Regions from separate parts of the Eubacterium sp. SB2 genome, predicted to be linked through region 1. Evidence: a T-box and tRNA genes for the amino acid it is inferred to sense, from the RefSeq annotation. Region 1 holds a T-box; the other holds one or more tRNA genes.

Region 1 (8,000 bases):
AGTTCTTGGGGAAATGTAAATGTAGTAAATGGAAGGCTGCTGCAGCTCTTGCGAGCTTGCAGCAGCCTGTTTTTTCAAAAAAGGGGTCTGACCCCTTTGCACCTGATTGTTATAAATTTCACAATGCGACGATATTTATTGATTTAAGCCGGTCTGTCTGGAAGTCCATTATTTTGCCTGTGCGCGGATGTTTAAACTTCAAACGGCAGGCAAACAGCTGAAGCCCGCAGGACTCAGAAGTCTTCTCGGATTCCCGGCCATACTTTCTGTCACCTGCGATGGGGGTTCCCATATGTGCCATCTGTACTCTGATCTGGTGGTGGCGGCCTGTTTCCAGGGTGATCTCCGCCAGTGAACAGGCAGAATCCGGACTGGATTCTATAATTTTATAATGCAGGAGCGCTTTTTTTGCACCCGGAGTTTCAGGTGTGCAGACCTTTGTCGTATTGTTTCTGCCGTCTTTTACAAGGTAATCTGCCAGATCTCCCTCTATGGCGGCGGGGATTCCGGTGAGGAGCGCACGGTAATGCTTGCCGAATCCGAACCGGGTCAGCTGTTTGTTCAGTTCCCGGGCGGCAGCAGGCGTCTTGGCAAATACGAGAAGGCCTTCCACCGGCTGATCGAGGCGGTGGATGACGGCGAGGTAGGGCGGCTGTTTTCTGGGATTGTTTTTATGGATATGGTTTTTCAGAATACTGATCATATCGGGGGTTCCTATTCGGCTGCTTTGGGTTGGTATTCCGGCCGGTTTGACACAAACGATGATGTCCTCGTCTTCATATAAGATGTCCGGGTTCATTTTATTTACTCCTTTGCTGGTATATCCTTGACTTTTCAGAAAAATCTGACTACACTGATTATCGTATAAAAGAAAAGCGAGGTCAAGTATGATAACATATCTGCTGTTAATAATAGGTTTTTTTCTGCTGATAAAAGGTGCGGATTTTTTTGTGGACGGAAGTTCAAGCATTGCAAAGATATTACGGGTGCCATCAATCATTATCGGCCTGACAATCGTCGCTTTTGGGACAAGCATGCCGGAGGCCTCCGTCAGTATAACGGCTGCACTTCAGGGGAAAAATGACCTTGCAGTCAGTAATGTGATCGGTTCGAATATATTTAATCTGCTGGTTGTACTTGGGGCAAGCGCGATGGTGCGTCCAATTCAGGTGAAGTGGTCTATACTGAAAAGAGAGTTCCCGTTTTCTATAATAATCACATTGGTTTTATTGCTGGGGCTTACCGGATTTCATTTCAGCGGCATACTTGAAAATGACAGAGAATACGTACTTACAAGAGGCGTGGGAATTTTTCTTCTGGTTCTGTTTATCGGATTTTTATGCGTCGCAGTGACCGATGCCATGTACTCCCGCAGGCAAATAGAACAGTCGGGAGAGCCTGTAGAAGAATATGAAGTCTTGACTCCTCTTCGCAGTGTGGGTTATATTGTAATTGGGATAGCTGGCATCATCATCGGCGGCAACTTTGTTGTGGACAGCGCGACGGAGATTGCACTGAGTTTTGGATTAAGTCAGACATTTATCGGGCTTTCTATAGTAGCATTGGGGACTTCCCTGCCCGAGCTGGTAACTTCAATGGTGGCAGCTAAAAAGGGGGAAAATGATCTCGCACTGGGCAATGTGGTTGGCTCTAATATATTTAACATTCTGTTGATCTTAGGGGCTTCCGCATCTATTACACCGATTACTGTAAATGCTTTTGCGGTTTGGGATACGGTGATCCTGATCGCGGCAAGTTTTCTGGTGTATGTGTGCGCTGTCAGCAGAAAGGGACTGTCTAAGCTGGAAGGCTTATTGTTTCTGCTGTTTTATGCAGGATTTTTTGTATATATTCTGACAAGGTAGGTGGAAAAGATGAAGAACCAGGATTGGGAACGATTTGGGGAAGATATCCGCAGGACGGTGCAGGATGCTGTGGATTCCCAGGATTTTAACAGGTTAAACCAGACAATTACAAATACCGTTAATCATGCCATGGATGGACTGGAAAAAGGTATTCATACAATGGGGGATGCTGTAGGGGATGCAGTTGACAAGACTGCGAAGAACTTTAAAAATCAATCCTGGCAGAACAGCCGCCGGCAGTCCAACGGGAATACATACAGGTATCAGGGAGGCCCGGGGCAGGAAAACGCAGGTTACCGATGGAACCCGGATTCCGGACAAAGACGGGAACAGGGATGGCAGGGACAAAGAACGCAGGACCGCGCAGCGGCTGCAGGCCGGCAGTACCGGAACGTGCAGAATTCCCCGTCTGTTCAGAAGAATACCCGTCTGTTTGTAAGCACGACCGGAACCAAAGTCGGAGGGGTTATTCTCGCTGCTGCAGGTTATACACTGGGAATTTCCATGCTTTTATTGCTGATACTCGTTGTGGTTGTAGGAATTACTGCTTTTGATTTCAGCAGCAGTTTCCGGGTAACAGCGTGTGTGCTGGGGGCATTTCTGGGGGTTGGGGCTATTCTCGCTGGTGTCGGGACAAGTCTTCTTGGAAAAGTGAAGCGGTTCCGTGTATATATCAGAGAAATGGGCGGAAAAGAATACTGTGAAATCAAGGAGCTGGCACAGCGTTTGAAAAAACCCCCCAAGTATATCGTAAAAGATCTTGAAAAGATGATCAATAAAGGCTGGTTCATGCAAGGGCATCTGGACGGCCAGAGAACCTGCCTGATCGTCAGCAATGAGGCCTATGCCCAGTATACAGACCTCATGCAGCGCATAGAAAAGCAGAAACAGGAGGAACGTCTGGAGAAAGCGCGCCGGGCTGAGGAGGATATGAATATGGACCCGCAGGTAAAAGAGATTATCCGGGCGGGGGATGAGTATATCAAAAAGATCGAAAAATGTAATGATGCGATTCCGGGGGAAGAGATTTCGGCAAAGATATCCCGTATACAGACCCTGGTGGACCGGATTTTTGACCGGGTTGAACAGAATCCGGAGAATTTACCGGATATCCGGCGGATGATGGAGTATTATCTTCCGACAACAGTCAAGCTTCTGGAGGCCTATGAGGAGCTGGATGCACAGCCGGTTCAGGGAGCCAATATTATTTCATCCAAGAGTGAGATCGAGAAAACTCTGGATACTTTAAATGCAGCGTTTGAGAAACTTCTGGACAGCCTGTTCCAGGATACGGCCTGGAATGTATCGGCCGATATATCGGTTCTGAACACAATGCTGGCACAGGAGGGACTTACCAAGGACGATTTTAAAAAGTAGAAAAAAATTAGATGCAGACTTACCGGATGGAGGAAGTAAAATGAACAACGAATTTGAAGGATTTGCAGCAACCCCTGAACTGACGCTGGAACCTTTCCAGGAGCAAAAACAGGCAGTAGAGGTCGTGGAGAAAGAAGAAGTAGTATTTGATGACAACATATTGACGGATGAAGAAAGACGGGCAGTCGATAACTTTGCAAACCAGATCGACCTGACCAATTCTTCCGTTATTCTTCAGTATGGGGCAGGCACACAGAAGAAGATGGCGGACTTTTCTGAGACGGCGCTGGAGAACGTTAAGACGAAAGACCTGGGGGAAATCGGAGACCTTTTGTCTGGCGTAGTGAAAGAGCTGAAGGATTTTGATGAAGAGGAAGAGAAGGGGTTCCTGGGGATATTTAAGAAGACTTCTAACAAAATAAATGCCATGAAGTCAAAGTATACTAAGGCGGAGACAAACATTAACCAGATATGTAAAGTACTTGAGAACCATCAGGTACAGCTGTTAAAAGATATTGCGATACTGGATAAAATGTATGAGGTGAATCTGACCTACTTTAAAGAACTTTCCATGTATATACTGGCAGGAAAAAAGAAACTGCAGGAGGTACGCACCACGAAACTTCCGGAACTGCTGAATAAGGCCCAGAGAGACGGACTGCCGGAGGATGCACAGGCCGCCAGAGACCTGGACTCCATGTGCAACAGATTTGAAAAGAAAATACATGACCTCGAGCTGACCCGCACCATTTCAATCCAGACCGCGCCTCAGATCCGCCTCGTGCAGGGGAATGACACCCTTATGGTTGAAAAGATCCAGTCCACGATCGTAAATACCATACCATTGTGGAAGAGTCAGATGGTTCTGGCTCTCGGTGTGGAGCATTCGGCTCAGGCAGCTGCTGCCCAGCGCGAAGTGACAGACATGACAAATCAGCTGCTGCGTAAGAATGCCGAGAAACTGAAAATGGCAACAGTTGAAACTGCCAAAGAGTCAGAACGCGGTATTGTAGACATTGAAACGCTGAAGATGACGAACGAATCTCTGATTTCTACGCTCGACGAAGTGATGCACATCCAGCAGGAGGGCAGACAGAAACGCCGTGAGGCAGAGCAGGAGATGATGCGTCTGGAGGGCGAGCTGAAACAGAAGCTGCTGCAGGTTCAGGGATAAGATGACGTTACTGTATAAGTCCGCAGGGAATGAAAGGTAACGTAACAGGACAGACTTTCCTGAACTGATACAAGGCGAAGCCGTCAGGATTAAGATTAGCGGAGCAGAATCCCTTGACAAAGAGAGGGTTTTCGAGTAGAATCACAGTTACTACAGGCGATGAACGGGAATAGTATATGCAGGAAACGATACAGAGAGGAGGCCGTTAGGTGTGAGGCCTTTGCGGAGAATGTATAGAACCGGCCCGGGAGCTGCTGTGTGAAAGCACGGCGTAGAACCGGCGTTAACGGTGTTTGAGTGAGCTGCGTCAGGGGATGCAGTTAATTAGGGTGGTACCGCCGAGACTTTCGGTCCCTTTTTGGAGGGGAAGAAGGTCCCGGCGTTTTTGTATATTTAAGTATACCCAAAGGGCATCCCGTAACTCATGCCCTGCGGGCGGATCTGCAGCAAGCTGCAGAATAATGTATAACCGGCATACCACGAATACCTGAGTATACAAAAACACCGGGACAGCACGACTTTCCAACACATGAAATACGGGGCAGGGGCCCTGGAGAATGGAAAAGGAGACATATTATGGCTAAGGAAAAGAAACTGGTTGAATCAATCACATCAAGAGACGAGGATTTTGCACAATGGTATACAGATGTAGTCCGTGAGGCAAAGCTGTGCGACTATTCGGGAGTAAAGGGATGCCTGAATTATCTGCCCAATGGGTATGCAATCTGGGAGAATATCCAGAGCGGCCTCGACCGGCGGTTTAAAGAGACCGGAGTAGAGAATGTCTATCTTCCTGTTCTGATCCCGGAGGCACTGCTTCAGAAAGAATCAGACCATATTGAAGGATTTGCTCCTGAAGTAGCATGGGTGACCCACGGAGGCCTGGAGAGACTGCAGGAAAGATTCTGCATCAGGCCTACATCAGAGACCATGTTCTGTGATTTGTGGAGCAGAACAGTGCAGTCTTACCGGGATCTGCCGAAAGTATGGAATCAGTGGTGTTCCGTATTGCGCTGGGAAAAGACCACGAGACCGTTCCTGCGTTCCAGAGAATTCTTGTGGCAGGAAGGACATACGATCCATGCAACTTACGAAGAGGCGGAGCAGCGGACACTAACCATGCGTGATGTATACAGAGACTTTATTCAGGATGACCTGGCAATTCCCCTGATTTCCGGGCGGAAAACAGAAAGTGAAAAGTTTGCCGGGGCGCAGGACACATACACAGTGGAGGCGCTGATGCACGATGGAAAGGCACTGCAGTCCGCAACAAGCCATTTCTTCGGAAATGCATTTCCGGATGCATTTGACATCAAATATGCGGATAAGAATAACGAGCTGCACAGTGTATACGAGACATCCTGGGGGCTGTCCACCAGAATCATCGGCGCCATTATCATGGTGCACGGCGATGACAGCGGTCTGGTGCTGCCGCCGAGAATTGCACCTGTTCAGACGAGAGTGATTCCGATTGCCCAGCACAAAGAAGGCGTTCTCGAGAAGGCGAACGAGTTGCTTGGCGCCCTGAAGGATGCGGGCTATAAGGCGAAGATCGATGATTCGGAGAAGAGTCCCGGGTGGAAATTCAGTGAGCAGGAGATGCTCGGCATCCCGACCAGAATAGAAATCGGTCCAAAAGACATTGAAAACAATCAGGTTGTAGTAGTCCGGCGCGATACGAGAGAAAAGATCGTCGTATCCATGGATGAGATCACCACAAAACTGGGCGACATTCTGGAAACAATCCAGAAAGATATGTTTGACAGGGCAAAAGCATTTCTGGATGCTCATATAGACAGTGCGGTAACGATGGAAGAAATGAACGAAAAATTCCAAGGCAACCGTGGATTTATCAAAGCAATGTGGTGTGGCGACGAGGCTTGTGAAGACGAAATCAAAACCCAGACAGGCGGTGCATCTTCCAGATGTATCCCGGATGACGAAGAACATCTCTCAGACGTGTGCATCTGCTGCGGAAAACCGGCGAAGCATATGGTCTACTGGGGAAAAGCGTACTAAACTGTTAGGAGGGGCCAGTCCCTTCTGCAAAGGGGGCCGACCCTTTTGCAGAGGGGGCTGACCCCTTTGAACATCAAGAAACAAAAAAGTTCCGTAAAAATCATCGAAAATCCCTTGACTTTCCCGCAAAAACGTAATAAACTAATTTAGCGTGCATAAAAAGGCATTATTTTTTGGCGCGTAAATCAAGATAATTACGATTATCTGCAACCCCTTTCCACATAAGTGAGAAGGAAACGAAAGAATCATAGGAGGTGAAAAAGAATGCCAACATTTAACCAGTTAGTTAGAAAAGGACGTCAGACTTCTGAAAAGAAATCTACAGCACCGGCACTTCAGAAAGGATACAACTCTCTGCAGAAACGTGCTACGAATGTATCTGCACCACAGAAGAGGGGTGTATGTACAGCTGTTAAGACAGCTACACCAAAGAAGCCTAACTCAGCTCTGAGAAAAATCGCCAGAGTTCGTCTCTCTAATGGAATCGAAGTAACAAGCTATATCCCAGGTGAAGGACACAACCTGCAGGAGCATAGTGTTGTTCTGATCCGTGGAGGAAGAGTTAAGGACCTGCCAGGTACAAGATACCATATCGTAAGAGGTACACTTGATACAGCAGGTGTTGCTAAGAGAAGACAGGCTCGTTCTAAATACGGCGCTAAGAGACCAAAAGACGCAAAATAAAAGCGGCTTTTAAAGGTTTGTCTAATTAGCAGATTATGTAACTAAACAGTTAAATCGTATCACAAACAGAACTATGATTATCGAATCTTATTGAACATTAGCAGTTCAATAAGCAAAGGTTGCGGATTTATGCAGGCGCTTATTATCATTCAAAAGATGAAGCGCTGACTTTTATAGATAGGTCCCGCGGCCACGAGCACATGAAGCGCGATTTCCATAGAAAGACACATGTGAGTACCGATGAATTAATCCCGGCAGAGACCGGAAATAATGATTAAGGAGGGAAGGACCGTGCCACGTAAAGGACATACTCAAAAAAGAGATGTATTAGCGGATCCAATATACAACAATAAGGTTGTTACCAAACTTATCAACAACATTATGTTAGATGGTAAGAAGGGTGTAGCACAGAAGATTGTATACGGAGCGTTTGAGAGAGTTGAGGCAAAGGCTGATAAGCCGGCTATCGAGGTTTTCGAGGAAGCAATGAATAATATCATGCCAGTTCTCGAAGTAAAGGCAAGACGTATCGGTGGTGCAACTTATCAGGTGCCGATCGAAGTAAGAGCAGACAGAAGACAGGCTCTTGCACTTCGCTGGTTAACAACCTATTCTCGCAACAGAGGTGAGAAGACAATGGAAGAAAGGCTTGCAAATGAAATTCTGGATGCAGCCAATAACACTGGTTCATCAGTGAAGAAGAAAGAAGATATGCATAAGATGGCAGAGGCAAATAAAGCATTTGCTCACTACCGTTTTTAATTAGGAGGAAAAAATCTTGGCTGGAAGAGAATATCCACTAGAAAGGACCAGGAATATAGGGATCATGGCTCATATCGATGCTGGTAAGACAACATTGACTGAGCGTATCCTGTATTATA
Region 2 (8,000 bases), 220 kb from region 1:
CTCCATCTGCCATCAGACAGAAAGTGGAAAAGCAGCAAAATAGCGGTCCTCCACAGAATACGGGCCGGGGAATACGAGACACTGAACTGGACGGAAGAGAACAATACCTATATTGCCGATTCCGAAGGTCTGTCCACATTCGCAGTCTTTGAATATAAGAAGAAGGAAGAGGTACCGGACCCATCTGGTCCTGATGACCCAGACGTACCGGATACTCCTGACAGACCGGACATCCCGGATGATTCACCGGATACTCCTGACAAACCGGGTATCCCGAATGACGCATCAGATCAACAAAACGCTTCATATCTGCCACTTAATAAAACAAGAACCGGGGATGATACTTCGATGGAAATTTTCTTCCTTTTAGCAGCGGCTTCCGCAATGACAGCAATAATAATCATTCTGAAAAAGCGGCATAATCCATCCTAGTCTTTGCGGAACGCCTACAGCGGACGCACAATCAGGAAAATCCTGAATAACAACCGCAGTATTCGTGTGAATGTCTGCATTTGCAAGTAATGTATATTCTCTAAGGGGCTGCCCGTATTAAATTTCTGAACATGAAAAAGCCGCAGCCCCTTATATTTAAAGAGTTACGGCTCCCAAATGCGGATAACAGGACTTGAACCTGCACGGGGTACCCCACTAGATCCTAAGTCTAGCGCGTCTGCCAATTCCGCCATATCCGCATACCAGCAAATGTATTTTAATACATCTGCTGGTTTTTGTCAAATAATATATGTCTCTATTATAAATACTTAGAAAAACAATGATAATCAGACAAAATTTAATTGTCCATCCGGCCATCTCCTCCACATACGCTGCAGTCATAATACCCTTGCCCGCCGCATCCGCTGCATCTTTCAAAAGTTGTAGCAGCCTTTGTCTTACGTCCGCCATAATACGGCCCATTTTGTATACGTTTCACCTGTCTGCCGCCTTTACAAACATCGCATTTACAGCGTCCTCCCTCACACTTATAATTCGTACATTTCCTCCCAAGTGTTCTGCCGGATGAACCATGCAAACTATCCGTATGGCCGCTATGATGTGCAACCGAAGGGGTATCTGCGCTGACGCCATTGCCATTACTGTCAAGCATACCATATCCTTCGCAAGTTTCACAAAGGTTTTTACCGGTATTGATACATTCCAGACAAATCTGCTGTGTCTTTTTATCATATCCTTTCCCGTCACAATTCAAGCATTTGCCTACCCGGCCTTCCCCCTCACAGTTGGGGCAGGGATGGATTCCTTCATCAGCAGCCGCAGCTGCAGTACCATCAGGCGGCGTGCTGTCAGGTGATGCACTGCCGGGTGCCGTATCTGCCGGTGCCGTTGAATTATTGTCTGGTCTGCTGCCCGATCCGCCACAGGTCTTACACAAGATTTTACCCTGACCGGTACAAGTGGCGCAGTCCTTATATCCCTTCCCCTGACAGTTGTCACAGTAGGCTTTCCCGCCACACATGCATTCTTTCTTCCCGGTTCCCTCACAATACGCACAGGTATCACGGCCGTCTCCGCCGCAAAAGCTGCATTCAGAACGCACACCGGTATACATGTCACCAAACACACCGCTACCATTGCAGGCTGCACAGTCACTCTCTCCCATGCCATCACATGATGCACAGTTCAGTTCTCCTGCGCCGCCACAGAAATCACATATTGTACCGACGTTTCCCTCACATTGCTGGCACTGCACCGAACCGGTTTCCCCACACGGTGGGCAGGGAATATATCTGGACCTTTGCAGTCCGGACAGATCTTCAAATACCGGAAAACAGGCAGAATCCAGATATTTTGTTATTAGTTTTTAGAGCAGTTCCGTCTATTTCTGTAGCACTCAATCATGTCATGGGCAGTTTTATTTATGTACAATATTATGGTTCTATTTTAATTAATAGATAAAATAAAACAACTATGAAAATATTTTCATAGGGATAGTGTCCTGACAGCCCGTTGGCAAGCAGGACGGCAGGGGTGTTCTTCACCGCCCTGAGCATACCAGTTACAGTGACACCATATGTCTCGGCTCCATGTTAAAAATATCATATCTTCCTTCTTACACCATTTTTAAGCAACAAATACACGATGGATACCCTTGGGACAACGACGCTCGTCAGGCACACTAAAAATGCCGTACCCTCAGTTAATACTGAGTTTACGGCATTTTTTTCAATGAGCGTGCGGGGATTCGAACCCCGGACAACTTGATTAAAAGTCAAGTGCTCTACCACCTGAGCTACACGCCCTCATACTATTCAACTATTCCCGCCTGCACCCAGGCAAACTGGGCTAGCTGGATTCGAACCAGCGAATGCAGGAGTCAAAGTCCTGTGCCTTACCGCTTGGCGATAGCCCAATAAAGACTTATATCTGACACTGCGTTGCCAGTACTAATAAAACAAGGGTGGGTGATGGGACTCGAACCCACGATATCCAGAACCACAATCTGGCGCGCTAACCAACTGCACCACACCCACCACAACGAGCCTGGGGGGATTCGAACCCTCGACCTACGGCTTAGAAGGCCGTTGCTCTATCCAGCTGAGCTACAGACTCTTATGAAATTATCCCCTGTTTACGGCTCCTTACAACATGATGCTGTAAGAAAGCGGGTGATGGGAATCGAACCCACGTATCCAGCTTGGAAGGCTGGTGTTCTACCATTGAACTACACCCGCACTATCGGGGTGACAGGATTCGAACCTGCGACCTCCTGGTCCCAAACCAGGCGCTCTAGCCAAGCTGAGCCACACCCCGATGTAGTTGTGCTTGTCACTTTTTCCCGTGACGCAATAGTTATTATATAATAAGGCACAGCTTATGTCAACAATAATTTTTTATTTTTTTACATTTTTTTCGCAGGCAGCCAATTTGGCCAGTAAATGCCTGATTTCAAACCTTCAATCCAGATAATACTGATGAAAACAGGGCTTTTCATTCTCGTTCAGCTCCATGATCATGTAGCTCCCCTTCCTTCCCTCCTGTCTCGGATATGAGACACTGCCGGGATTCAGGACTGTAATCTCCTTCCCCTGATCCAGGTATGGACGGTGCGTATGTCCATACATCACAATATCAGCATTGCGGGCCTTTCCTTCTTCTTTTATATATTCCGGATCCAGCGATACATAGTAGCCGTGTCCGTGTGTGATAAAGACTTTATAATTCCCAATACTGAACTCTTCTTCTTTGGGAAGGTCAGAAAAAAAGTCGTTATTTCCCTTTACCATATGTTTTTCACAGTCCACTACCGCATCAAGATACTCCTCTCCGCCTTCTACATCGCCGAGGTGGATAAACATATCCACTGTACCGGCCTGATCCAGAATACGGTCCAGGTTATAGTGGTTTCCATGCGTATCGCTAACTATCAATACTTTCATTCCATTCATCCTTGTTCTTTTTTATATACTATTTACAGCTCCGCCGAAAATCTGCCTGCAGGATATGCAGCGGGACAACTCATGCGTATGTTATACCGAAGGCTGCGTTCCTGCTATTAAGGGCATACACTATGAGATGCCCTTTAATTATACCTTATTTTTTAGCTTTAGCTCAAAATCTGTCCCGCAGGGGCATACATTACGGGGTGCCCCTGCGGGTATACTTCTTTTTCATAATCTCACGCATCGCCCGCAGAGCGTTCCCTCTGTGGCTGAGCTCATTCTTCTTCTCCGGCTCCATCTGTGCTGTCGTACAGCCATATTCGGGTACGTAAAAGATAGGGTCATAGCCAAAACCATTGTCCCCTATGATCTCATGTCCGATGATGCCTTCTATAGTCCCTCTGACAGTCTCTGCAGTCCCATCCGGAAAGACAGCCGCTATGGCACAGACAAATCGCGCTGTGCGCTGCTCATCAGGCACATGCTCCAGCTGATCCAGAAGCATCTGGTTTTTGATGTCATAGGAAGTGTCAACTCCGGCATACCTTGCCGAATAAATCCCCGGCGCCTTGTCCAGATAATCAATCTCCAGTCCGGAATCATCTGCGAGGATCACATCATGCGGCAGCAGCTCCGAGATTGCTTTCGCCTTGATCATCGCATTTTCTTCAAAAGTCGTCCCGTCCTCCACGATATCAATATCTATCCCGGCTTCTTTCATGGAGTATACCGGAATCCCAATATCATCCAAGATCATTCGGATCTCTTCCATCTTATGCTCATTGCCTGTTGCGAAAATGATTCTCTTATCCATAACCGTATTCCTCTATTCTTTTGGTTTTGGCGGCTTCGGCCCCAAAAACTGATAAAAATATGTCTTGATCATTCCGTTGTATATCTTGCGGTTCTTATCCGCAGTACGTCCAAAATACCGCTCCGCATCCTCATAACTGGTAATCATATAGGCTGACCAACTGTCCAGATTGCGGAAGCTCTCGCCAAATTCGCTGTAAAGGGATGCCAATGCCTGTTTTTCTTCCAGTCTTTCTCCATATGGAGGGTTGGTAATGATAAATCCGTATTTCTTAGGATGTCTCAAATCCCTGACATCACGCTGCTGGAAATGAATCATGTGATCCACTCCGGCATCCTGCGCATTCTGTCTTGCCGCCTTCACCACGTCTGCATCTAAGTCATACCCCTGAATATCAACTTCCACGTCATCCTCAATCAAATCATTCGCCTCATCGACGGCCTCATACCAGGCATGACGGGATATCAGGTTTGTCCAGTCCTCCGCGAGAAACGACCGGTTCATGCCCGGCGCAATATTTGCAGCCATCATAGCCGCTTCTATAGGAAACGTGCCGCTGCCGCAGAATGGATCCACCAGGATCCGTTCCCTGCTCCAGGGTGTCAGCATAATCAGAGCTGCTGCCAGGGTTTCTGTAATAGGAGCCTTGCTGGACAGCTGGCGGTATCCTCTCTTATGAAGGGATACGCCCGATGTATCGATCCCCACTGTTACCATATCCTTCATCAAAAATACACGGACCGGATACGACGCGCCGTTCTCCTCAAACCATTTCATATGGTAATGCACTTTCATCCGCTCTACCATGGCTTTTTTCATAATCGACTGTATATCGGACGGGCTGAAAAGCTTGCTCTTGACAGAGGCCGCCTTAGCTACCCAGAACTTCCCATCCTTCGGGATTAATGTCTCCCATGGAATCGCCTTCGTATTCTCAAACAATTCGTCAAATGTCTCTGCCTTGAAATACCCCACTTTCAACAAAATACGTTCCGCTGTACGCAAAAATATATTTGCCCTGCAGATTGCCTTCTCATCGCCATAAAAAGTTACTCTTCCGTCTTCCACCTGTGCAATCTCATACCCCAGATCCTGAATTTCTCTTTTCAGAACCGCCTCAAGGCCAAAATGGCAAGGTGCGATCAATTCAAGCTTATTATTCATCAAATCCTCCAATCGGACAATATCAATATATCTTTATTTTTCAATATATGTATACATATTACTATAAATTTGGGACGTAGTAAAGTTGAACTTTACTACGTCCCAAACCTGTTTATTGTCTATTTTAGATGAATTTTGCTTTATTATTCATTATTTATAAAATTATATCTTTGCCACGCCTTATCCGGAGTAATGAAAAATAAAATGAATTTTCATACGTCCTTTTAGCGAATAGCAATAAGATTACTTGAATTTTCATATATATTTTTAGGAACATAATTGGTCAATATAATGGCACTTGAAAATTCTCCAAATGTAACCGAACATACATTTCCAAATTTGGCCGCATCGCACAGCATATATTTCTTCTGTGATTTTTCCATCGCTTTTTGCTTAACCAGCGCCTCACTGACATCAGGGGTAGTATATCCGTTCTTTTTCGTAATCCCGTTTGCCCCAAAAAAGCCGATTGTAAAATGAAACTTCTCCAGGCTGTTCAGGGCTTCCCCTCCAACCACCGCTTCCGTAGACTCTTTCAGTTCACCGCCTATAATCATGGTTTTAAACCCCATGGCTGCAAGCCGCCGTGCATGGGAGACTCCATTAGTTACATAGGTAGCACTCCTCTCCTGGATATAGTCTATCATGTACCCGGTAGTTGTACCCGCATCCAAATATACAAAATCGTCTTTTTTTATCATAGAGGCGGCATACCTGGCAATCTTGATTTTCTCAGTCCGGTTAACCTCTTCTCTGTTGGAAACCTTCTCGTCCTTTGTATGGAACGTATCCCCAGCCAATACGGCGCCCCCAAAGACTTTAACCAGCTTCCCCTCTTTGTGCAGGGCAGTAAGATCCCGCCTGATCGTAGATTCAGATGCTGAAAACTCTTCCATCAGTTCCTGGAGGGTTACACTTTTTCTATTTTCCAACAGCCTTAATATCTCCTGATGCCTTTTTCTGAGCAGCATTCGGCTCCACCTCCTGCAAATTGCCTGCTTATCGCTTTCCACTTATTATACAATTAGGAATCTTCTAATTCAATCTTAAAGCATATATTTGCATAATTACTGCTTTGAGTATTCCTTTGCATACTCAAACATTCTGGCCACATTCTCCGGCGGTATATCTGATTGGATATGGTTACATGAACTCAGTATAAATCCTCCGTCCCTGCCCAATATATCAATCAGCCTTTTTACTTCATCCTCCACCTGTTCAACCGAACCTGTCATAGCTTTCTGCGTATCTACCGCTCCATGGAAACAAATCCTGTCCCCAAATTTATCTTTTAAGGTAACCGGATCCATTCCTGCAGCAGAGGTCTGAACGGGATTTAGTATATCAACACCACAGTCGATCAAATCTTCAATAATATCAGCAATAGCTCCGCAGCTGTGCAGATAAATCTTCGCCTGCGGCGCCTTCTGCCTGATTGCCTGATTCAGCTTCTTTCTGGCCGGGAAGATAAACTCCCTGTATGCATCCGGTGATATAAGCAGGCTTTGCTGGCTGCCGTAATCGTCTCCTGATTCTACAATATCAATATATTCCCCAACCTGATCCAGGAGATATCCATACATCTCTATCTGGACTGTTAATATTTTTTCTATCAGGGCATGGGCAAATTCGGGATCTGTAATCGTATCTACCATGAAATTCTCCATCCCTCTCAGCCAACAGGCGATTTCAAATATACCGTTGCAGGGCATTCGAAGAGATATTGCATATTCGTTCTCCTCATGCAGCTTCTTTGCCCTCTCCTTCATTCCTGTTACATCCAGCATCTCTTCCGGCTGCGGCCATGGATAGGTATCCAAATCTTCCAGTTCCGCATCTTCCAGCGGGTTTTTTACGGTCTCTACATATAAACCGGTGTCCCTCTGAACAAGTCCCCATTCATTGGAAAAAGTACCGTCATCGTGATATTTGGGATATTCCTCCGACTGCTTTGCAAAAACTCTCCGGATATCAATATCAAATCTGTCCAGAATCCGTTCGTCATAATAACATACATTGGATCCTTTTCTGTACGGCTCAATCTCTCCTTCTATCTCCAAAAAGTCCTTGACCTTAAAGTAAGCCTTGTCTACCATGCTGCAGGCAGTCCCCCCCAAATCCAGGGGGATCCTGTCCACAGGCTTATGATTCACCGCACATAATACTCTTTCTTTTGATGTCATAAAATTTTCCCTTCTTATTTTTTGTTTTTCTTAACCTTCATTCCTTTTAGGAAATTGACCATTAGCGCAGATATAACCATGCCAACCGCTGTACAGAGCAGGAATAAAAACGGTTTATTCACAAGCCCCATTACAAAGATACCGCCGTGAGGCGCCTGCAATGTAAGGTTGAATGCCATTGCCATGCCTCCTGCCACTGCAGAGCCGACCATCAGAGACGGGATAACCCGAAGCGGATCCGCACCGGCAAATGGAATTGCCCCTTCTGCTATAAATGATGCGCCTAAAAGCCATGCTGTCTTTCCGCTCTCCCTTTCTGCCGGAGTATAGAGATTTTTGTTCAGGACAGTTGCCAGAGCCATCGCCAGAGATGGCACCATACCGGATGCCATACTTGCTGCCTGGGGGCCATATACACCTTCTGCAAGCAGCCCCACGCCA

What was found. The T-box of region 1 lies ahead of proS (proline--tRNA ligase). A T-box ahead of a tRNA ligase gene usually reads a tRNA of that ligase, here a tRNA-Pro.
Positions count from the first base shown of each region.
Region 2: it has a tRNA-Pro gene. The T-box ahead of proS (proline--tRNA ligase) is inferred to sense a tRNA for this amino acid. The anticodon was not compared.

Region 1 is NZ_LN865153.1:1,334,225-1,342,224, reverse strand. Features, by position in the region: gene spoVG (septation regulator SpoVG) at 1-19, shown strand, start outside; gene BN1938_RS18340 (RluA family pseudouridine synthase) at 119-799, opposite strand; gene BN1938_RS18335 (calcium/sodium antiporter) at 888-1,865, shown strand; gene BN1938_RS18330 (5-bromo-4-chloroindolyl phosphate hydrolysis family protein) at 1,875-3,242, shown strand; gene BN1938_RS18325 (toxic anion resistance protein) at 3,283-4,416, shown strand; T-box leader at 4,567-4,775, shown strand; gene proS (proline--tRNA ligase) at 4,993-6,435, shown strand; gene rpsL (30S ribosomal protein S12) at 6,700-7,119, shown strand; gene rpsG (30S ribosomal protein S7) at 7,411-7,881, shown strand; gene fusA (elongation factor G) at 7,898-8,000, shown strand, end outside.
Region 2 is NZ_LN865153.1:1,111,480-1,119,479, forward strand. Features, by position in the region: gene BN1938_RS17235 (InlB B-repeat-containing protein) at 1-432, shown strand, start outside; tRNA gene BN1938_RS17240 (tRNA-Leu) at 611-692, opposite strand; gene BN1938_RS17245 (hypothetical protein) at 791-1,708, opposite strand; tRNA gene BN1938_RS17250 (tRNA-Lys) at 2,186-2,258, opposite strand; tRNA gene BN1938_RS17255 (tRNA-Gln) at 2,297-2,368, opposite strand; tRNA gene BN1938_RS17260 (tRNA-His) at 2,416-2,489, opposite strand; tRNA gene BN1938_RS17265 (tRNA-Arg) at 2,495-2,568, opposite strand; tRNA gene BN1938_RS17270 (tRNA-Gly) at 2,620-2,690, opposite strand; tRNA gene BN1938_RS17275 (tRNA-Pro) at 2,695-2,769, opposite strand; gene BN1938_RS17280 (metallophosphoesterase family protein) at 2,913-3,395, opposite strand; gene BN1938_RS17285 (XTP/dITP diphosphatase) at 3,595-4,212, opposite strand; gene BN1938_RS17290 (THUMP domain-containing class I SAM-dependent RNA methyltransferase) at 4,225-5,376, opposite strand; gene BN1938_RS17295 (DeoR/GlpR family DNA-binding transcription regulator) at 5,601-6,347, opposite strand; gene BN1938_RS17300 (uroporphyrinogen decarboxylase family protein) at 6,444-7,559, opposite strand; gene BN1938_RS17305 (PTS fructose transporter subunit IIC) at 7,574-8,000, opposite strand, start outside.